Regions from separate parts of the Kribbella sp. CA-247076 genome, predicted to be linked through region 2. Evidence: riboswitches for the same ligand, from Rfam matches in the RefSeq annotation. Region 2 holds a riboswitch; the other holds the start of a gene.

Region 1 (10,980 bases), 3.7 Mb from region 2:
TGTCCGACCGGGTGCTCACGATCCCGAACGCGCTCAGCTTCCTCCGGTTGCTGGGGGTGCCGCTGTTCCTGTGGCTGATCCTCGGCCCCGAGGAGGACGGCTGGGCCCTGCTCGTCCTCGCCGTCTCCGGCTTCACCGACTGGGCCGACGGCCAGATCGCCCGGCGGATGAACCAGACCACCCGGCTCGGCCAGATGCTCGACCCGGTCGCGGACCGGCTGTACATCTTCGCCACCGTGCTCGGGCTCGCGCTGCGCGACATCATCCCGTGGTGGCTGGCGATCGCGCTGCCGCTGCGCGACCTGCTGCTGACCCTCACCCTGCCCGCCCTGCACCGTCGCGGCTTCAACGCGCTGCCGGTGCACTTCCTCGGCAAGTCCGCGACCTTCTGCCTGCTGTACGCGTTCCCGCTGCTCCTGCTCGGCGACGGCGACAGCACCCTCAACCTGCTCGCACGGGTGTTCGGCTGGGCGTTCGCGATCTGGGGGACCGGGCTCTACTACTGGGCCGGTGCCCTGTACTTCGCTCAGCTGCGCCACCTCGTCCAGACGGTGAAACCGATCAACGACCCGGCTGGGTAGTCCCGTGAACCAGTCTGCGCCACCGAAGGAAGGTCCACCCAAGCCGCGACGTGTCGACGCGTCGATGTCGCTGCTCAACAACCTGATGGACCACCCCCTCGACGAGGGGTACGCCGTCGCCGCCCGCTCCCGCCCGAAGCAGAACGGCAAACCGGCCCGCACCCGGCACCGGGTGATGCTGGTCGCGGCGGCCGTGGTCCTCGGCTTCCTGCTCGCGGTCGCGGCCTCGCAGAACTACCGCAGCGCACCTGAGGCGGAGAAGCAGCGCAAGGAGCTGATCACCCGGATCGACCAGGCCGACAGCCAGCTGACCACGATGCGCACGCGGCAGACGCAGCTCGCCGACGAGGTACGCCGCCTGCAGGCCGCCGGACTGAGCAACACCAGCGCGGGCACCGCCCTGCAGCAGCAGCTCGACGCCCTCGAGCTGCAGACCGGCGCGATCGCGGTCACCGGCCCCGGGATCAAGGCCGTGGTCGACGACGCGAAGGACGCCGACAAGGAAGGGCGCCTGCTGGACGTCGACCTGCAGCAGCTGGTCAACGGCCTGTGGACGGCGGGTGCGGAGGCGATCTCGGTGAACGGTCACCGGCTCACCTCGATGACCGCGATCCGCGGCGCCGGCAGTGCGATCACCGTCGACTACAGTTCGCTGACCCCGCCGTACACGGTGCTCGCGATCGGGGACACCGCGACCATGCCGGCCCGGTTCGCGCAGAGCTCGGGCGGTCAGTGGGTGCAGTACCTGGTCAGCAACTTCGATGTCCGGATGACGATCACGACGGAGGAATCCTTGCTGGTGCCGGCCGATGCGACCATCGCGTTGCGCTACGCGAAGGTGAGTGGACCGAGATGATCGCCGTCCTCGGACTCGTGATCGGCGTCGTGATCGGCCTGCTGGTCGCGCCCGACGTCCCGGAGTGGGCGCAGCCGTACCTGCCGATCGCGGTGGTGGCCGCGCTCGACGCCGTCTTCGGCGCGCTGCGGGCGTTCCTGGACGGGATCTTCGACGACAAGGTGTTCGTCGTCTCGTTCGTCTCCAACGTGCTGATCGCCGCGCTGATCGTCTACCTGGGCGACCAGCTCGGGGTCGGCTCGCAGCTGTCCACCGGCGTGGTCGTCGTCCTGGGCATCCGGATCTTCACCAACATGGCCGCCATCCGGCGGCACATCTTCAGGGCCTGACATGACCGACGAACCGGACCAGAACGCCCGCCCGCCCGAGCCGGGCAACCAGCCCGAGCCGGGCAAGGCCCCCGAGTCGAACAAGCCCGCCGACGCAAGCAAGCCGGCCGACGCGAGCAGGCCCACCGAAGCCAGCACGCCGGCCGAGGCGAGCAAGGCCGACGTGAGCAAGCCGGGTGGTGGGGAGGCGCCGTTGCCGGCGGAGCCGACGCCGATGCCGACGCCGAAGAAGCCCCGCACGCCGAACCTGGCGCTCCGCCGGCTCCAGGCCGGCTTCAAACCGTCCCGCGGCCAGGCGATCGTGGCGGTCGTCCTCGCGCTGGTCGCCTGCATGGCGGTCGTCCAGGTCCGGGTGAACCGGGCCGACGACGGCTATCAGAACGCCCGCCGCGAGGACCTGATCGCGATCCTGGACGGCCTCGGCCAGAACACCCGCCGGCTGGAGAGCGAGATCGCCGAGCTCGAGGAGCGGAAGAACTCGCTGTCGTCCAGCGCCGACAAGGCGCAGACCGCGCGCGAGCAGGCCGAGGCGCAGGTCCGGGTGCTCGGCATCCTGGCCGGCACGCTGCCGGCCCAGGGCCCGGGCGTCCGGATCACGCTGAACGACCCCGACGGCAAGATGACGTCGAGCAACCTGCTGGACGCGATCGAGGAGCTGCGCGACGCCGGCGCCGAGGCGATCCAGATCAACGGCTCGGCCCGCGTGGTCGCGAGTACGGACTTCGTCGACGAGTCGCCGGGGATCCGGATCGACGGTCAGAAGGTCAACTCGCCGTACGTGATCGAGGCGATCGGGGAGTCGCACAACCTGGCCGAGGCGGCCAACTTCCCCGGCGGCCTGGTCAGCGAGGTGACCGGTCCGCAGGTCGGCGGGACGGCCGAGGTGACCGAGCTCCCGCAGGTCCAGATCACCGCCTTGCACGCGCCGGAGGAGCATCGTTACGCTCGCCCGGCGCCCAGCCCGACCAAGTAGCTGTCACGCGGCTGCCCAGTAGCTGTCCTTGAGTGAAAGAGGAACGAAGGTGTACCCCGAAGACCTGAAGTACACGGCCGAGCACGAGTGGGTGAAGGCCGACGGCGACGGCCCCGTCCGGGTCGGCATCACCGACTTCGCGCAGGACGCCCTCGGCGACATCGTCTACGTGCAGCTGCCCGAGGTGGGGAGCAAGGTGCGGGCCGGAGACGCCTGCGGCGAGCTCGAGTCGACCAAGAGCGTCAGCGACCTGTTCGCCCCGGTGAACGGCACCGTGACCGCGGTCAACGAGGCGCTCGCGGACCAGCCGGATCTGGTCAACACCGACCCGTACGGCGAGGGCTGGCTGCTCGACATCGAGGTCGAGGACGCCGAGGAGGTCGCGGCGTTGATGGACGCCGACGCCTACCAGGGCCAGCTCGACCAGAGCTGATCCGGCCGGCCGATCCGGGGCCGGTGGCACCGGTCGGCACCGACCGTCACCGGCTCGGCCGCAACTGATAGGTTGGCCGGACCTCAACCGCTGGTAGAGGGTTGAGGTCCGGCTTTCCGGGTCCACACTTGTTCATACGGGGTCTATCGAAAACGTCGCCGGACCGCCGGCGATCGGGAGGATCACAGCATGCCGTTCTGCAACCAGTGCGGGCACGAGAACTCCGAGGGCAGCCGCTTCTGCTCGCAGTGCGGAGCGATGCTCCCTGGCGCGGACCGACCGGCGGCGACCCCGGCAGCCTCCGGTGTCACGCCCGGTGTCACCGACACCGCGATGCTCACCCCGATCGGCGCCGAGCCGGAGCCGGAGCGCACCGGTGAGCCGTTGTCGCCCGACGACGAGGCCGCGGTCGGCGCGCTGCCGGCCGGTTCTGCCCTGCTGATCGTCCAGCGCGGGCCGAACGCGGGCAGCCGGTTCCTGCTCGACGTCGACGTGGTCACCGCCGGCCGGCACCCGGACAGCGACATCTTCCTCGACGACGTGACCGTGTCCCGCCGGCACGCGGAGTTCCGCCGGGACGCGTACGGCGTGAAGGTGCGCGACGTCGGCAGCCTGAACGGCACCTACGTGAACCGCGACCGGATCGACGAGGTCCAGCTGAGCAACGGCGACGAGGTGCAGATCGGCAAGTACCGGCTCGTGTACTACGCCAGTGGCCAGGCCTGAGCCGTCCGCCGTCGAAGGCCCCGCCGCAGGGCGGGGCATCGGTGAGGTGCTGCAGGTCCTGCAGGCCGAGTTCGCCGACGTCACCATCTCCAAGATCCGCTTCCTCGAGGCCGAGGGGCTGGTGACGCCGGCCCGGACCGCCTCCGGCTACCGCAAGTTCAGTCCCGCCGACGTGGATCGGCTGCGGTACGTGCTGACCGCGCAGCGTGACCGGTACCTGCCGCTGAAGGTCATCAAGGAACACCTGGCCGCGATCGACCGCGGCCTCCGCCCGGCGCCGGCCGGCCCGCCGGTCGCGCCGGACTCGTTGCCCGAGCCACCCGGACTGCCTGTCGCCGAGGACTTCAGTGCCGACGGCACCGAGTTGAGACTCACCCGGGAGGAGCTGCGGGCGGCTGCGGACGTCCCGGCCGAGTTGCTCGACCAGGTGGAGGGCCACGGGCTGGTGGTGGCCCGCGGCAACCACTACGACGGCGAGGCGCTGCTGGTGGCGAAGCTGGTCGGCGAGTTCGCCCGCTACGGCATCGAGCCGCGGCACCTGCGTCCGTTCCGTACGGCGGCCGACCGCGAGGCCGGCCTGATCGAGCAGGTCACCGGCCCCCGTCGTACCGAACAGACCGAGGAGCTGGCCGCCCTCGCGGTCCGCTTGCACGCGGCCCTCGTCCGCTCCCGCCTCCCTCGCTGAGCCGGGCGGTTGCAGCTGGTTGTCCACCGGGGCACCCGTGGGCCTGCCCGGGGCTGGCCTGCGGAGTAGGCTGAAGGTGTGCGCGAAGTCGACGTAATCGGAGTCCGGGTCGAGATGCCCTCGAGTCAGCCGATCGTGCTGCTCCGGGAGGTCGGCGGAGAGCGGTACCTGCCGATCTGGATCGGCGCAGCCGAGGCGAGTGCGATCGCGTTCGCCCAGCAGGGCATGGAGCCACCCCGGCCGCTGACGCACGACCTGTTCGCCGAGACGATCCGGGTGCTCGGGCACACCCTCAACCAGGTCCGGATCGTGAACCTGACCGACGGTGTGTTCGAGGCGATCCTGGTCTTCGACGACAAGACCGAGATCTCCGCGCGGCCGTCGGACTCGATCGCCCTGGCGCTGCGCACCGGGACGCCGGTGTTCTGCACCGAGGAGATCCTGGCCGAGGCCGGGATCCCGGTTCCGGAGAGTGAGGCGACCGGCGCGGACGAGGTGGAGGAGGAAGAGGAGGTCGAGCGGTTCCGGGAGTTCCTCGACCAGGTGACCCCGGAAGACTTCGACAAGAGCTAGCCGGGACTGTGAGCCCGGGACAGAGTTGAGCGGTCTGGTACAAGGCACGGCAGGTAACGATTGAGGTCATGGTTGCGACACGCTCCCGACCAGGGGCGATGATCGTTGACCCTCCCTGATCGGCGGCTTACCTTGAAGGAGTTGTGGGGTGGCGTCACTCCACGAATGTGACCCGTTCCAGTCGGTACCCAGGGAGGCTCAGGCGTGACACGCACCGGCGACACGGATCTGACGGCGCAGTCGACGTCCGAAGCACACGCCCAGGCGGCCGCGACCGCCGGCGTGCAGGGTCTGCTCTTCGACGACGACCTGCGGCCGATGCCGGAGGACGTCGGGTTCCGCGGGCCGACGGCCTGCGCCGCGGCCGGGATCACGTACCGCCAGCTCGACTACTGGGCCCGCACCGGCCTGGTTTCGCCGTCCGTGCGTCCGGCGACGGGTTCCGGCACGCAGCGGCTGTACGGCTTCCGTGACGTCCTGTTGCTGAAAGTGATCAAGCGGCTGCTGGACGCCGGGATCTCGCTGCAGCAGATCCGGACCGCGATCGCCCACCTGAGCAAGCGCGGCATCGACGACCTGACCCAGATCACGCTGATGAGCGACGGCGCGTCGGTCTACATGTGTACGTCGCCCGACGAGGTGATCGACCTGCTGGCCGGCGGCCAGGGCGTGTTCGGTATCGCCCTCGGTGGCGTCTGGCGCGAGGTCGAGGGCTCCCTGTCCGAGCTGCCGACCGAGCGTGCCGACGGTCACGGCGAGGACGGCGATTCGCACGCGAACGACGAGCTCGCCGCCCGCCGCCGCGCCCGCATGACCGGCTGACCTCCACTTCTTCTCCTGTGCGCCCACTCACCGCTGGATCGCTGCGCGGTGTGTGGGCGACTTTGTTGCTGCCGCTGAACGCGGACGACTCGATCGACTTCCGGCGGCTGGAGACGCAGGCGGCGACACTCGCCGCGACCGAGCTGGACGGCCTCTATGCCCACGGCACGGCGGGGGAGTTCCAGACCCTGACCGAGGACGAGTTCGACCGGATCAACGACCTGCTGGCGGCGACCGGGAAACCGTTTCAGCTGGGCGCCAGCCATCCGTCCGCCCAGGTCCAACTCGAGCGGGTACGGCGCGCCGCGGCGCTCGAGCCCGGTGCGATCCAGGTGATCGTGCCCGACTGGTTGCCCTTGAACGACCGCGAGGTGCTCGCCTTCCTCCGGCGTACGGCGGACGTGGCCGGTGAGGTCCCGCTCGTCCTGTACAACCCGCCGCACGCGAAGACCCGCGTCGATCCTCAGCTGCTCCGGAGCCTGGCCGACGCGGTGCCGACGCTGATCGGGTTGAAGACCGCGGGCGGCGACAAGGCGTGGTTCGACCAGGCAACGAAGTCCGGCTTGTCGATCTTCGTGCCCGGTCACTTCCTGGCGAGCATGTCGCTACTCGGTGCGCACGGCAGCTACTCCAACGTCGCCGCGCTCTCGCCCAACGGAGCGGTGCGGCAGGCCGGGTCGCTGGATGTGGAGCGCCGGATCGCGGAGTTCTTCGCGCAGCACGTCGTACCCCTGCAGAAGGCAGGGTTGTCGAACCCGGCGCTGGACAAGTTCCTGGCCGCGGTCGGTGACTGGGCCGACGTCGGCACCCGGGTGCGCTGGCCGATGGCGTCGGCCACCCGCGAGCAGGTCGAGGCCGCCCGGCCGGCCGCGCGAAGCCTGCTGCCCGAACTGTTCGCGGATTCCTGGTAGCCTCGGACACGCCGTACACAGCATTCGGGAGAGACCCGTTGACCCGGGCGCCGAAGGGGCAATTCCTCCCCGGAACCTCTCAGGCCCATGGACCGAGTGCCACAGGCGACTCTGGAGCGCGCAGCGCGTGACAGAGGGGGAGGCGACCGGAAGCACGTCAGCAACGGAGCCTCTAGATGAACAACTCACCCCAGATCTCGGCCGCGTTCGCCGACCGGCACATCGGGCCCCGGCCGGACGAGGTCTCGCGGATGGTCCAGCTGCTCGGGTACGACGACGTCGACGCGCTCGTGGACGCCGCCGTCCCGGCGTCGATCCGGTCCGCCGAGGCGCTCCGGCTGCCCGACCCGGCCTCCGAGGTGGACGCGCTGCACGAGCTCCGGCAGCTCGCGGCGCGCAACACGGTCGCCACCTCGATGATCGGCCAGGGGTACTACAGCACCTTCACCCCGTCCGTGATCGTCCGCCGCCTGGTCGAGAACCCGGCCTGGTACACGGCCTACACGCCGTACCAGCCGGAGATCTCCCAGGGCCGGCTCGAGGCGCTGCTGAACTTCCAGACCGTGGTCTCCGACCTCACCGGCCTGCCGACGGCGAACGCGTCGCTGCTCGACGAGGGCACCGCGGCCGCCGAGGCGATGACGCTGGCGCACCGGTCGAACAAGAAGAGCAAGTCCGACCGCTTCCTGGTCGACGCCGACTGCTTCGCCCAGACCATCGCGGTCGTCCGGACCCGGGCCGAGGCGCTCGGGATCGAGGTCGTCGTCGCGGACACCACCGAGGGCCTGCCCGACGGCGACTTCTTCGGCTTCCTGGTGCAGTATCCGGGCTCCGGCGGCGTCGTCCGCGACCTGAAGCCGCTGATCGCCGCCGCGCACGAGCGGGACACGCTAGTCGCGGTCGCGTCCGACCTGCTCGCACTGACGTTGCTCGAGGCACCGGGTGAGGCCGGCGCCGACATCGTGATCGGGTCCTCGCAGCGCTTCGGCGTACCGCTGTTCTACGGCGGTCCGCACGCCGGCTTCATGTCGGTGCGGACCGGTCTGGAGCGGTCGTTGCCGGGTCGCCTCGTCGGGGTCTCGGTGGACGCCGACGGCGCCCCGGCGTACCGGCTGGCGCTGCAGACCCGCGAGCAGCACATCCGCCGCGAGAAGGCGACCTCCAACATCTGTACGGCGCAGGTCCTGCTGGCCGTGGTCGCGTCGATGTACGCCGTCTACCACGGTCCCGACGGCCTGAAGGCGATCGCCGAGCGCGTGCACGACCACGCCGCCAAGCTGGCCGGCTCGCTGCGCGCCGGTGGGGTGGAGGTTGTCCACGACACCTTCTTTGACACGGTGCTCGCCCGGGTCCCCGGTCGCGCCGCGGACGTGGTGGACGCCGCCCGGCAGAACGGGGTCTGGCTCCGGCTGGTCGACGCCGACCACGTCGGCATCTCCTGTGACGAGAAGACCGACGCGCATGCGCTCCGCTCGGTCTGCGACGCCTTCGACCTGCGGTACGACGGTTCGCTCGGCACGACCGCGTTGCCCGAGGCGGTGCGTCGTACGACGGACTACCTGACCCACCCGGTGTTCAACACGCACCGGTCCGAGACCGCCATGCTGCGGTACCTGCGGAAGCTGTCCGACTACGACTACGCGCTGGACCGCGGGATGATCCCGCTCGGCTCCTGCACGATGAAGCTGAACGCGACCACCGAGATGGAGCCGGTCACCTGGCCGGAGTTCGCGGACCTGCATCCGTTCGCGCCGATCGAGGACGCGGCCGGGTACGTGAAGCTGATCGGGCAACTGGAGCGCTGGCTGGCCGAGGTGACCGGCTACGCGAAGGTGTCCATCCAGCCGAACGCGGGCTCCCAGGGTGAGCTGGCCGGCCTGCTCGCGATCCGCGGCTACCACCACGCGCGCGGCGACCTCGAGCGGAACGTCTGCCTGATCCCGGCCAGCGCGCACGGCACGAACGCCGCCTCAGCGGTGATGGCCGGCATGAAGGTGGTCGTTGTCAAGGGCAACGACGACGGCACGATCGACCTTGACGACCTGCGGGCGAAGGCCGCCGAGCACGCCGACAAGCTGGCCGCGATCATGATCACCTACCCGTCCACGCACGGCGTGTACGAGGAGAGCGTCACCGAGGTCTGCCGGATCGTCCACGACCACGGCGGCCAGGTGTACGTCGACGGCGCGAACCTGAACGCCCTGCTCGGGCTGGCCAGGCCCGGTGAGTTCGGCGGCGACGTCAGCCACCTGAACCTGCACAAGACGTTCTGCATCCCGCATGGGGGCGGTGGCCCGGGCGTCGGTCCGGTGGCGGTCGCGGCGCACCTGGCGCCGTACCTGCCGAACCACCCGCTGCTGGACCAGGCCGGTCCGGACTCCGGGGTCGGCCCGATCAGCGCGGCGCCGTTCGGGTCGGCCGGCGTGCTGGCGATCTCGTGGGCGTACATCCGGATGATGGGCGCGTCCGGCCTGACCGCGGCGACCAAGGCCGCCGTCCTGACGGCGAACTACGTGGCGAAGCGGCTGGAGGGCGTCTTCCCGGTGCTGTACACCGGTGAGAACGGCCTGGTCGCGCACGAGTGCATCCTCGACCTGCGGCCGATGACGAAGGAGACCGGCATCAGCGTCGACGACGTCGCGAAGCGGCTGATCGACTACGGCTTCCACGCGCCGACGATGTCGTTCCCGGTGGCCGGCACGCTGATGGTCGAGCCGACGGAATCCGAAGATCTAGGCGAACTCGACCGCTTCTGCGACGCGATGATCGCGATCCGGCACGAGATCGACCGGGTCGCGGCGGGGGAGTGGCCGGCCGCCGACAACCCGTTGGTGAACGCGCCGCACACCGCCGCGTCGGTGATCAACGACAAGTGGGAGCACGCGTACACCCGCGAGGAGGCCGCGTTCCCGCGCTCGGTCGACCGCACGTCGAAGTACTGGCCGCCGGTCCGCCGCATCGACGGCGCCTACGGCGACCGCAACCTCATCTGCTCCTGCCCGTCCCCGGAGGCCTTCGAGTAATGACCCTGCGCCCTGACACCGCCGCTGCTCTGTTCGCCGAGATTGCGGCGGCGCAGAGCGAGTGGAAGTTGCCGACGGTCAACGCCGGGGTGGTCCGCGACGGGTCGCTGGTGTGGACCGGGTCGCGGGGGCGGTTCGCGACCGCGGACCGCGGTGCGCCCGGTCCGGACGTGCAGTACCGGATCGGGTCGATCACCAAGACGATGACGGCGATCCTGGTGATGCAGTGCCGCGACGACGGGCTGCTCGCGCTGAACGATGCCGTCGGCAAGCACCTGCCCGGGATCGCGTTCGGGGACAGGACGATCCGGCAGTTGCTCGCGCACTCCGGCGGGATGAACGCCGAGCCCGAGGGCGACTGGTGGGAACGCAACCCCGGGGTCTCGTTCGAGCAGCTGACCGCGGCGATGGACGAGTCGCAGGCCGCGGGTCCGGCCGACCGGCGGCACCACTACTCGAACCTGGGGTACGGGTTGCTCGGTGAGATCGTCGCCCGGTTGCGCGGCTCGTCCTGGCTCGAGTTGGTGCGGGAGCGCATTCTCGATCCGCTGGAGATGCGGCGTACGTCGTATTTCCCGTCGGAGCCGGCCGCGCAGGGGTTCTCCGTGCATCCGTTCAGCGGTCGGTTGCTGGAGGAGCCGGCGTACGACGCCGGTGCGATGGCGCCGGCCGGGCAGTTGTGGAGCACGATCGAGGACCTGGCCCGCTACGCGATGTTCTGGATCGATCCGGTCTACGAGGTGCTCAGCCGCGATTCGGTGGAGGAGATGGCGGCGCCGGCGGCCGCCGATCCACGGGAAGGGCTGACCGCGTCGTACGGGCTGGGGCTGCGACTGATCGCCGACGACCCGTACCTGCTGATCGGTCACACCGGCTCGATGCCCGGCTTCCTCGCCGGCCTGTTCGTCGACCGCGTCCGCCGGATCGGCGCGGTGACGCTCGGCAACGCGACGTACGGCCGGGTCGCGTCCCTCCCGCCCGATCTGCTGGAGATCCTGGTCGCGCACGAGCCGGTGCTGCCGCAGGAGTGGGTCCCCGAACCACCTCTCGACCAGGGCACCGACCTGC
Region 2 (10,980 bases):
CGAAGGTCACCTCGATCGCGGCCGCCCCGGCCCGGTTGCCGACGAGGCGGTTCGCGAGCGCGTACGACGCCCGGTCGCAGGCGCCGGACAAGGGGATCCCGAGGGCCGCCTGGCCGCGTCGGCCGCCGTCCTGGATTGTTGCCAAGGGCCCCGGTTCGAGGACGGTGAAGCCGGTCATCCTCGGCCCGCGTCGACGAAACGCACCCGGCGGCCCGGGTGGAAGAGCGCGGCCGGCTCGCGGTCCTGGTCGAAGATCCGGACGTCGGTCCGCCCGATCAACTGCCAGCCGCCCGGGGACTCGCGCGGATAGACGCCGCTGAACTCTCCCGCCAGCGCGACCGCCCCGGCGGGCACCTTCGTCCGCGGAGACTCGCGGCGCGGGATCTGCCACTCACCGGGCGAGGTCAGATAGCCGAACCCCGGCGCGAACCCGCAGAAGGCGACGGTCCACTCGTCGCCGGTGTGACGTTCGACCAGCTCCGGCACACTGCAGCCGAGGAGCTCGGCGACGTCCGCCAGGTCTTCGCCGTCGTACACGACCGGAATCTCCAGCAGGTCCTCGGCCACCTGCCCGCGATCCACCGGCTCGACCGCCCGCAGCACCCGCGCCAACTCGTCCAGACCGCCGGCGGTCGACACCATCACCGTCCGCGCCGCCGGCACGATGTCGACCACGTCCGCCGGTGGAGCCGCGGACAGAGCGGCGTAGTAGCCGAGGACCTGGTCGAGGTCGTCGAACTCGACCAGGAGCGCGTGGTCGCCGGACGGCAGGATCCGCATCACCGGCCGAACGGGCTCAGCGTGACGCCCGCTCCCTCCAGCGCGGCTCGCACCCGGCGCGCGATGTCGACCGCGCCCGGGGTGTCGCCGTGCACGCAGATCGAGGCCGGCTCGACGACGAGCGACCCACCGGCGTTGTCCCGGATCGGCTGCCCGGTCGCCATCGCCGTACAGCGGGCCGCGATCTCGTCCGCGTCGTGCAGCACCGACCCGGCCTCCCGGCGCGACACCAACGTCCCCTCCGGGGTGTACGCACGGTCCGCGAAGGCTTCGTGGACGACGGTCAGCCCGGCGTCGGCCGCGAGCCGGAGCCAGGCCGAGCCGGGCAGACCGAGCACCGGAAGGGTCCGGTCGTAGTCGAGGACCGCGCCGACCACGGCGGCCGCCTGCTCCTCGTGGTGCCCGATCGTGTTGTAGAGCGCGCCGTGCGGCTTCACGTACCGGACGCGATCGCCGGCGACCCGGGCGAACGCGTCCAGGGCACCGAGCTGGTAGACGACCTCGTCGCGGAGTGCGGCCGGTTCGATGTCGACGAACCGGCGGCCGAAGCCCGCCTTGTCGGCGTACCCGACGTGTGCCCCGATCGCCACCCCGCGCTCGACCGCCTCACCGGTCACCCGGCGCATGATCGACGGGTCGCCGGCGTGGAAACCGCAGGCCACGTTGGCACTGGTGACGACGTCCAGCAGCGCGCTGTCGTCGCCCATCGGCCAGGGACCGAAACCCTCGCCCAGATCCGCGTTGAGGTCCATCTCCACTCCTCCAAACTAGAACAGCTCGAGCACGGGCTTCACCGACCGCACGGCGAGGTAGATGGTCAGCAGCCAGGCCGCGGCGCCCAGGGAGAGCAGCCACCGCGGGTACTGGTACCCACGCATCAGGTCGCGCCGGCGCCAGGCCACCCAGAGCAGGACGCCGATGCCGAGCGGCAGCAGCAGCCCGTTGAACGCGCCCGCGAACACGAGCAGCTTCGCCGGCGCCGTACCGACGGCCAGGTAGATGACCGCGCTGACCGCGATGAACAGCACCACCAGGACCGTCCGGGTCCGGTCCGAGGTCGTGGTCCGCGAGGTGACGAACGAGACGGTCGTGTACGACGCGCCGATCACCGACGTGATCCCGGCCGCCCAGAGCACCACGCCGAAGGCCCGCAGCCCGAACTCGCCGGCAGCGTGCTGGAACGCCGAGGCGGTCGGGTTTCCCGGGTCGAGCGCGACGCCGCCGGCGACGACCCCGAGGATGGCGAGGAACAGGACGACGCGCATCAGGCCGGTGATCAGGATGCCGGTGACGGAACCCCGGCTGATCTCGCGGAGGTGCTGCGGACCGGACAGTCCGGAGTCGAGCAGCCGGTGGGCGCCGGCGTACACGATGTAGCCGCCGATCGTGCCGCCGATCAGCGTGGTGATGACGAGGAAGTCGACCTGCTCCGGCAGGACGGCGTTCTTCAGCGCCTGGCCGACCGGCGGACCCGACGTGATCGCGATGTACGTCGTCAGCAGGATCATCACCGCGCCGAGCACGAGCACGATCCGGTCCATCGCCAGGCCGGCCCGCTTGGACAGGAAGACGCCGATCGCGATCAGTGCGGACAACGCACCGCCGAGCTTCGGGTCCAGGCCGAGCATCGCGTCGGTCCCGAGCCCGGTGCCGGCCACGTTGCCGATGTTGAAGACCAGCCCGCCGGCGAACAGCAGCACGGCCATCGCCGTCCCGAGCCGGGGCGCGACCAGGTTGCCGAGCTCCTGGGCGCGGCGGCCGGAGACGCCGATCACCCGCCAGACGTTCAGCTGCAGCGCGATGTCGACCAGGATCGACGCGGCGATGGCGAACGCGAACGCCGCACCGAGCGAGACCGTGAACAGCGTGGTCTGGGTGATGAACCCGGGACCGATCGCGGAGGTGGCCATCAGGAACATGGCGCCGACCAGCGTCGACCGGGTCCCGGTCTTCATCGCGTTGTCGGGCGTCTTGTGGCCGGCCGCCGGGCTGAGCTGCCGGCGCCGGGTCGTCGTACCGCGGGTGGTGGGTTTCGACAGGCGCTTCGTCGGTGGTTTGGACATGGCGGATGCTCCTGAGGTCTGCGGGTGGTGCTGCCGGGTGTTCTCCATGGCTGTGAGTGGGTGATCGGACGCGTCCGGTGACACGAGAGTAGAGATTGTTCAACAATCCTGCAAGAGTCTTGTTCGACCAAACTTTCGCCGACGAGGCCAGGTGGGTGATGATGCGGTGATGAGCACGGGTGAGATCGACGAGGGCCGCCAGGCGTGGTTGCGCACAGTCGCCGCCGACGTCGCGCGCCTGGACCGGAGCAGTTCGGCCGAGCGGGCGGCGGACATCCTGCGCCGCAGCATCACCGAGGGTGCGCTGCCGCCGGGCGCCCAGCTCTCCGAGATCGAGCTGACCGAGGTGCTCGAGGTCAGCCGGAACACGCTGCGGGAGGCTTTCCGGCTGCTGACCCACGAGGGCCTGCTCGTCTACAAGCTGCACCGCGGCGTGTTCGTGCCCGAACTGGACGAGCGCGACGTGGTCGACCTGTACCGCCTCCGCCGGGTGCTCGAGGTGGACGTCGTCCGCGGTCTGGCCGACCGGGACCCGGAGCTGCCGGCCGAGCGGCTCGAGCCGCTGCGGGACGACGTCGAGGCCGCCGAGGCGGCCGCGCGCGCGGATCGCTGGCCGGCCGTCGGTACGGCGAACATGCGCTTCCACCAGCATCTGATCGGGCTGGCCGACAGCGCCCGGGTGGACGCGATCACCGGCCGGCTGCTCGCGGAGCTGCGGCTCCTCTTCCACGTGATCGCGACCCCGCAGGAGCTGCACGAGCCGTACATCGCCCGCAACCGCGGCCTGTTCGAGCTGCTCGAGGCGCGGAAGTACGAGCAGGCCGCCGCCGACCTGCACCAGTACCTGGTGGACTCGGAGCAAGGCCTGCTGGACGCGTTCCGGGCCCGGTGATCCCGCGGTGGATAAGGGCTTGCGCGGCCCTGCTCCGACCTGAGTTGATGGCAGTATCCGTCAGCTGCAAAGGGGAGCACAGCTCATGACCGACGACGACCGGACCGACGAAACGCCGAAGTCCTACCGCCCGATCGACGCCAAGGGTTTCCGGGAGTTCATCTCGCGTGGCTGGGGTCCGGTCGACCGCTCGGTGACCGTACCGGACGGGTTGGCCGAGGCGGCCGCCGAGCACCGCGCGAAGCTGTCGGCGGCGCTGCCCGGACGCCGGATCGCGGTCGCGGCCGGCGGGGCGCCGGTCCGGTCGAACGACACCGACTACCTCTTCCGCGCCGACAGCGACTTCGTCTGGCTCACCGGGTGCCAGGCCGAGGGCGCCGTACTCGTGCTGTCCGCGGACGGGGACGCGACCCTCTACCTGCGCGAGACGGCCGGCCCGGACGAGGCCGACTTCTTCGCGAACGCGCGCGACGGCGAGCTGTGGGTCGGGCCGGTGCCGGGGCTGAAGGACTGGTCGGAGGCGTTGCAGATCGCCTGCCGGCCGATCGAGGAGCTGCCGGCCGCGGTGCGCGGCGCCGTACCGTTCATGCTCTCGACGCCGGGCGTGGAGCCGATGCTGGACGCCCTGGTCCGGACCTCGCCGACCGACGGCAACGCGCTGCGGCAGACGCTCGCCGAGCTGCGCCGGATCAAGGACGACTGGGAGCTGGACCAGCTGCGCGAGGCGGTCGCGGCCAGCGTGCTCGCGTTCGGTGACGTCGCCCGCGAGCTTCCGGAGGCGATCCGCGGCGGCGGTGAGCGCTGGCTGCAGGGCACCTTCGACCGGCGCGCACGGACCGCGGGCAACGGCGTGGGCTACGCCTCGATCGTTGCTGCCGGCAAACATGCGCCGGTGCTGCACTGGGTCCGCAACGACGGGCCGGTGAACGAGGGCGACGTCATCCTGCTGGACGCCGGCGTCGAGACGCGGACGTTGTACACCGCGGACGTGACCCGGACGTTCCCGGCGACGGGCGAGTTCACCGACGCCCAGCGGCAGGTGTACGACCTGGTGCACAAGGCGCAGTTGGCGTCCCTGGACGCCGTCCGGGTCGGAGCGCCGTACCGCGCCTTCCAGTACGCCGCCATGCGCGTGCTCGCCGAAGGCCTGCGGGACTGGGGGCTGCTGGACGTGTCGCTCGACGAGCTGCTCGGCCCGGACGGCCAGCAACACCGGCGGTACATCGTCTGCGGCACCGGTCACTACATCGGCCTCGACGTCCACGACTGCGACGCGTCCCGGCCGGAGGCGTACTTCGCCGGCGAGATCGAGGCCGGGATGGCGCTGGCGGTCGAGCCGGGGCTGTACTTCCACCCGAACGACGAGACCGTGCCGCCGGAGCTGCGCGGGATCGGCATCCGCATCGAGGACAACGTGGTGGTGCACTCCGACCGGCTCGAGATCCTCACCGAGGACCTGCCGATCACGGCCGCCGGCCTGGAGCAGTGGACCCAGTCGCACCTGAACGCGCGGTAGCCGCCGGGCCACGCAAAATAATCCCGTCACAAGCAGTAACACCGACGCCCTCGGCAACGATGTAGTCAGCGGGGGAGGGTCGAACTCGGCCCGGCGCGTGGCAGTGGGGGGCCGCGACCACGCGCCAGGCCGAGACGACCCCGACTGGGATCCGGGGGGGACCCAGGGATCCCGGCCACGGGGGTAGCAGCCATGAACCTGCGCGTGCGAGTGATGCACTGCGGCGACCAGCACTGGTACGCCGACATCGACGACGCCGACGACCCGCAACCCGACGACCCGTTCTGGTACGTCGACCACTGCCGGTCCCAGACGCAGGCGCTCGAGACCGCCTGCGCCGAACTCCGTCTGCTGGCGGGCCGGATGGTCCGCGGCGACCACCTCGACCGCGTGCTCGAGGTCACCGGAGTACCGGTCTGAAGAGCGCCCGGGCAGGCGTCTGGTTGGGAGACGCCTGCCCGGGACTGTCACACCGGCGGTACGGCCGGGCAGCTCGTGCCGCGGCGGGGGACGTCGAGTGCGACCAGGTACGCGTCGATCGTGGTCTCCATGCACGGGCCGCCGTCGTAGCTGCCGTGCCCCCAGCCCTCGTACGTCAGCAGCACGCCGTGCCGGCCGAGCTGACGGGCCACGCTCCGCGCCCAGTTGTAGCCGGTGGCCGGGTCGTGGATCGCGTTCGCCAGCAGGACCGGGGTGTCCAGGTCGCGGACCTTCAGCCGGTGCTGTGGATTGTCGGCCGACGGTAGGCCCAGGCACATCGAGATCGCGACCAGCTGACCCGGGTAGCGCATGTCCGGGTTGTTCCGGGCCAGTCGGTCGAGCATCCCGGCGTACTCGCGATAGTTGCGGACCGGGAGGTCCCAGTCCTGGCAGAAGACCGCGAGGGTGTTCGAGGCCAGCCCGGTCGGGACCGGCGGCTGCCCGGTCGGCGGGACGCTCGCGTCGAGCTTCTTCAGCAGGTCCGCCAACGCCGGCCACTGCGGACCGTAGAGGGCCCGGAAGACGTTGAAGCTCAGCCAGTACGGCGTGATCGGCACGTCCGGGTTTCGCGGATCGGGCACCTTGCCGTCGTCCGCCCGCTCGAGCAGGCCGGCCCACAACGCGCTGATGTCACGGCCGTGCAGGGCGCAGGTCGTTGCCGCGTTGCACCAGGTCACGAACTCGTCGAACGAGTCCTGGGCAGCGGACGCCTGGGCGTCGATGAACGACCGGGCCGACGCGGCACTGTGGTCGACCACGCTCTCCAGCACCATCGCGCGGACGCGGTGCGGGTACGTCTCGGCGTACTGACCACCGAGGAGCGTCCCGTACGAGCTGCCGTGGAACGAGATCGTCCGCTCTCCGAGCGCGGCCCGGACGGCGTCCACGTCCCGCACCGTCTGCCAGGTGTCGATGTGGTCGTAGACCGGCCCGGTGTGCTGCCGGCAGTCCGCGTCGAGTGTGCGGTTGTAGCGGATCGTCGCGTCGAAGTCGGCCTGGCTCTTCAGCACCGGCGACGGCTGCCCGGCCAGTAAGGCGGCCGAGCACTTCACCGGGTTGCTGCGGGCGATCCCGCGTGGGTCGAAACTGACCACGTCGAACCGGTTCTGCAGGGTCTGGCTGAAGCGATCCATCCCGGTCTTGACCCGGTCGACACCGGAGTCACCGGGACCACCCGGACCCCACAGCAGGACGCCGACGCGGTCGCCCGGCTCCTTCGCCGTACGCCGGGCGATCGCGAGACCGAACGTGGGACCGTCCGGGTTCCGCCAGTCGACCGGGACCTGCAGGGTCGCGCACTGCGAACCCTTCACGACCTCGGGATCGTCCTGGCCTTCGGGCGTGCAGTCGGCCCACTGGATCGTCGCCGGGGTCGCGGACGCCGGCAGCGCGGTCAGCCCGGCGGCGGCCACGCCCAGCGCCGCGCCGCACGCGAGGGCGCGTTGTCTGAACTTCATCTGGGAGAACTCCTGTCTGAGGCAACTCCCCCGATCCTGGGCAACCGTTTGCTCGATCACATCGGGGAGCAGCCCCCGCCCGACCCGGGGCACCGCTTGGGGGACTTGTTAGGGTCGGTCGCTGATGACTGGGACGAGTAGTGCGCCGAGTGATGCGCCGAAGAGTGCCAAGTACGCCGTGTGGTTCCGGTGGGTGGCGATCGCGGAGGCGATCTCCTGGACCGGGCTGCTGATCGGCATGCTGTTCAAGTACGTGCTGTCCGACAACGAGCTCGGGGTGAAGATCTTCGGCCCGATCCATGGCGGCATCTTCATCGCCTACGTGCTGACCGTGCTCGTCGTCCGCGGTCCACTGCGGTGGTCCTGGCCGGTCACGCTGGTGGGTCTGGCGGCCAGCGTTCCGCCGCTGTTCACCTGGCTCTTCGAGATCTGGATGGTGCGCACCGGCCGGATTGACGGCGGCCGGGAGACCGCCGTACCGTCACGGACGTCAGTCAACTCAACAGCCGCATGAACCCGTGCGGGAGAGTCCCGAGCAAGGGCGCGTCTCCCGATCCCACGCCTACTGCGCGGCACTCGGCGGGCACCTCGCTGCACTGGAGCGAAGGGCACGATGGATCCGCATCGAGCCCTCCGCTCCAGCACAGCGAGGCACTCCGCCGAGCGCCTGCTCGCTACGGCGTGGGATCGGGAGACGCGCCCATGACTCGGGCGCCGTAGGAGCAACTCTCCCCAAGAATCTCTCAGGCACCTTCACCGTACGGGCGAGGCACCTCTGGAAGGCATCTGCCTGACAGAGCGGGGAGGAAGCCAACGGTCAACGGCGACCGGAAGGAACCTCCGCACGATGGCGATCAGCGTCTTCGACCTGTTCAGTATCGGGATCGGCCCGTCGAGCTCCCACACGGTGGGACCGATGCGTGCCGCCCGCACCTTCGCGCTCGGCCTGTCCGACGACGGCCTGCTCGGCCGGACGGCGAGGGTCGAGGCGCTGCTGTTCGGTTCGCTCGGTGCGACCGGGCACGGCCACGGCAGCAACAAGGCGGTCCTGCTCGGACTCGAGGGCGACGACCCCGAGACCGTGGTCACGCATGCCGTCGACGCGCGGGTCGAGGCGATCCGCGAGCGCGGCCGGCTGCGGCTGGCCGGGACGCACGAGATCGGTTTCGACGAGAACACCGACCTGGTGATGCACCGGCGCAAGGCGCTGCCGTACCACCCGAACGGGATGACGTTCGCGGCCCGGACGGCGGACGGCGACGTACTGCGGGAGCGCACGTACTACTCGGTCGGCGGCGGGTTCGTGGTCGACGAGACCGCGGCTGCCGGGGACCGGATCGTGCCGGACACGACTCCGCTGAAGTACCCGTTCACCACCGGCGCCGAGCTGCTGGACCGCTGCCGTGAGTCGCAGCTGTCGATCAGCGAGGTGATGCTCGCGAACGAGCTGGCCTGGCGGACCGAGGACGAGGTGCGCGACGGGCTGCTGCACATTTGGCAGGTGATGCAGGAGTGCGTGCGGGAGGGCTGCGAGACCGAGGGGATCCTGCCCGGCGGGCTGAAGGTGCCGCGACGGGCGCACGCGCTGCACCGCAAGCTGTCGCAGGACCCGTGGTCGGTCGATCCGCTCAAGGTGATGGACTGGGTCAACCTGTTCGCGCTGGCGGTGAACGAGCAGAACGCCTCCGGTGGCCGGATCGTCACCGCCCCGACGAACGGTGCCGCCGGCATCATTCCCGCCGTCCTGCACTACTACCGGCGGTTCGTCCCCGGCGCGACTGACGACGGCGCCGTCCGGTTCCTGCTGACCGCCGGCGCGATCGGCGTGCTGTACAAGGAGAACGCGTCGATCTCCGGCGCCGAGGTCGGCTGCCAGGGCGAGGTCGGGTCGGCCTGCTCGATGGCCGCGGCCGGCTTGTGCGAGGTCCTCGGCGGGACGCCGTTGCAGGTCGAGAACGCGGCCGAGATCGCGATGGAGCACAACCTCGGCCTGACCTGCGACCCGGTCGGCGGCCTGGTGCAGATCCCGTGCATCGAACGCAACGCGATGGCCTCGGTGAAGGCGATCAACGCGGCCCGGATGGCGATGCATGGCGACGGCGTCCACGTGGTCACCCTCGACAAGGTGATCAAGACCATGCGCGAGACCGGCGCCGACATGAAGATCAAGTACAAGGAGACCTCCCGCGGCGGCCTCGCCGTCAACGTCATCGAATGCTGAGCGCTCCCGGGTCCTCGACGTGGGCGTTGTGGCCGAGGCCGGGCAAGGTGACGACCTGGTCGTGCAGGGCGTGCAGCTCGGCGTCGGTGTTCATCGGGTCGAGCTCTCCTCGGGCGAGGACGACGTCCGCCTTGCTCTCGGCAACGAGTCTGCGAAGGTCGGGTGCACCGACACCGAACGTGCCGGGGTCCATCGCCAGGCGCCAGCGGCCGTCGGCCTCGGTCAGGCCGTGATCGACGACCGGATCGTCCGGGTTGGCCAGCCCCTGCAGACCGGAGACCTTGAGGAACCTCCCGGCCGCGTCCTCGCGAGTGTCGAACCAGGCGACCGGCTTGCGCGCCAGGGCGCCGGCCCGGCCCAGGTCGTCGTCGGACCAGGTGACCTTGACCCCGAGCGCGATCACCCGGCTGACGTCGACGCCGTACCGTCCACTGGCGAGCTCCAGCGCGACCACGCCGCCGAGTGAGTGGCCGACGATCACGACCTCACGCCGTACCGGAAGGGTCTCGGCGATCGCGGCGGCCATCGCGCCGAAGGTGTACGCCGGGAGCGCGGGAGCCGAGCCGTGGCCGGGGAGATCGGGCGCGAGCCGTGGTTGTGGCCACCGGTCCCACACCCGGCCGTTGGCTCCGAGTCCGTGCAGCAGCACCAGAGAAGACATGGGAGCAGGCTGGCACAGGAAATCCTTCGCTGCGCCGCCGATGGGCGCGTCCACTGTTGACTCGGTGCAATTCTACGAATGCGTAGCGGAACGGAATTGACCGAATATTGCGATCTAGCGTGGAATTTCTTCCAAGGGCTGTTTCAAGCGCTGGTGTAGCCGCTACTGTGCGGGACCGTGAAACCGATCTCTGCCGCAACGGCGGCAGGCAGCCGACCGCCCTGGCAGAACCGCCGGCGGCTGCGTCAGGCTGCCTACACGGTCGGTGCCCTGCTGTCGCTGTACGGCGTGCTCGTCGTCATCGCTCTGCTCGGTGGTCCGCGGATCGGCGCCTCGTTCCTGCCGCTGCCCGGTGGCGGCCCGGACCCGGCCAGCCCGGTCGCCGGCCTCGAACCCAGCACCCGGCTCCCGACCGGCGGCCCGACCGTCCCGCGCGGCTCGGAGACCCCGGTACCGACGGCTCCGCCGACGCCGGGCCAGACCCCGTCGTTGCCGCCAGCAACGACGACCGCGCCGGGGACCGGTCAGGTCACCGAGAACGGACAACCCGCGACGCCCTGCCCGACCACCAAGCCCGCGATCCCGCAGCTGGTCGACCACCAGGAGCCCACGCACCCGCCGGCCACCAAGGTCCCCCCGAAACCGACCACCCGGCCGCCCGCGGACCCGACCACCCAGCCGCCGGACCCGCCGACCAAACCGCCCACCAAGCCGCCGACAGAGCCCCCGCCCACCAGCGACCCACCCCCGCCGCCCCCGGACGACCCCGACGAACCGAACGACCCAGGCCTGGTAGGCGGCCTCCTCACCACCATCCTCGACACCCTCGGCCTCTAGTAGGCCTCGACTTCGGTGGTGCTGGCGTTGCCGGTGATGGTGGGTTGGAGGTCGATCTGCCAGCCTTCGTTGC

The links. Region 2 has a riboswitch for glycine ahead of ACQPYZ_RS33355 (L-serine ammonia-lyase). Riboswitches for the same ligand answer to the same signal wherever they lie in the genome.
Region 1: it holds a riboswitch for glycine, as region 2 does, so the genes downstream of both, gcvP (aminomethyl-transferring glycine dehydrogenase) here and ACQPYZ_RS33355 (L-serine ammonia-lyase) in region 2, are expected to answer to the same signal.

The regions. Positions count from the first base shown of each region.
Region 1 is NZ_CP192051.1:3,270,747-3,281,726, forward strand. It holds gene ACQPYZ_RS15485 (CDP-alcohol phosphatidyltransferase family protein) at 1-581, shown strand, start outside; gene ACQPYZ_RS15490 (DUF881 domain-containing protein) at 586-1,437, shown strand; gene ACQPYZ_RS15495 (small basic family protein) at 1,434-1,766, shown strand; gene ACQPYZ_RS15500 (DUF881 domain-containing protein) at 1,768-2,739, shown strand; gene gcvH (glycine cleavage system protein GcvH) at 2,789-3,172, shown strand; gene ACQPYZ_RS15510 (FHA domain-containing protein) at 3,362-3,898, shown strand; gene ftsR (transcriptional regulator FtsR) at 3,885-4,583, shown strand; gene ACQPYZ_RS15520 (bifunctional nuclease family protein) at 4,662-5,156, shown strand; gene ACQPYZ_RS15525 (MerR family transcriptional regulator) at 5,475-5,978, shown strand; gene ACQPYZ_RS15530 (dihydrodipicolinate synthase family protein) at 6,029-6,889, shown strand; glycine riboswitch at 6,905-6,994, shown strand; gene gcvP (aminomethyl-transferring glycine dehydrogenase) at 7,066-9,912, shown strand; gene ACQPYZ_RS15540 (serine hydrolase domain-containing protein) at 9,912-10,980, shown strand, end outside.
Region 2 is NZ_CP192051.1:7,006,182-7,017,161, reverse strand. It holds gene ACQPYZ_RS33400 (biotin-dependent carboxyltransferase family protein) at 1-178, opposite strand, end outside; gene ACQPYZ_RS33395 (5-oxoprolinase subunit B family protein) at 175-780, opposite strand; gene ACQPYZ_RS33390 (LamB/YcsF family protein) at 780-1,532, opposite strand; gene ACQPYZ_RS33385 (NRAMP family divalent metal transporter) at 1,548-2,843, opposite strand; gene ACQPYZ_RS33380 (GntR family transcriptional regulator) at 3,013-3,735, shown strand; gene ACQPYZ_RS33375 (aminopeptidase P family protein) at 3,821-5,251, shown strand; gene ACQPYZ_RS33370 (hypothetical protein) at 5,444-5,671, shown strand; gene ACQPYZ_RS33365 (alpha/beta hydrolase) at 5,719-7,188, opposite strand; gene ACQPYZ_RS33360 (DUF3817 domain-containing protein) at 7,313-7,702, shown strand; glycine riboswitch at 7,867-7,957, shown strand; gene ACQPYZ_RS33355 (L-serine ammonia-lyase) at 8,036-9,409, shown strand; gene ACQPYZ_RS33350 (alpha/beta fold hydrolase) at 9,396-10,070, opposite strand; gene ACQPYZ_RS33345 (hypothetical protein) at 10,248-10,907, shown strand; gene ACQPYZ_RS33340 (hypothetical protein) at 10,904-10,980, opposite strand, start outside.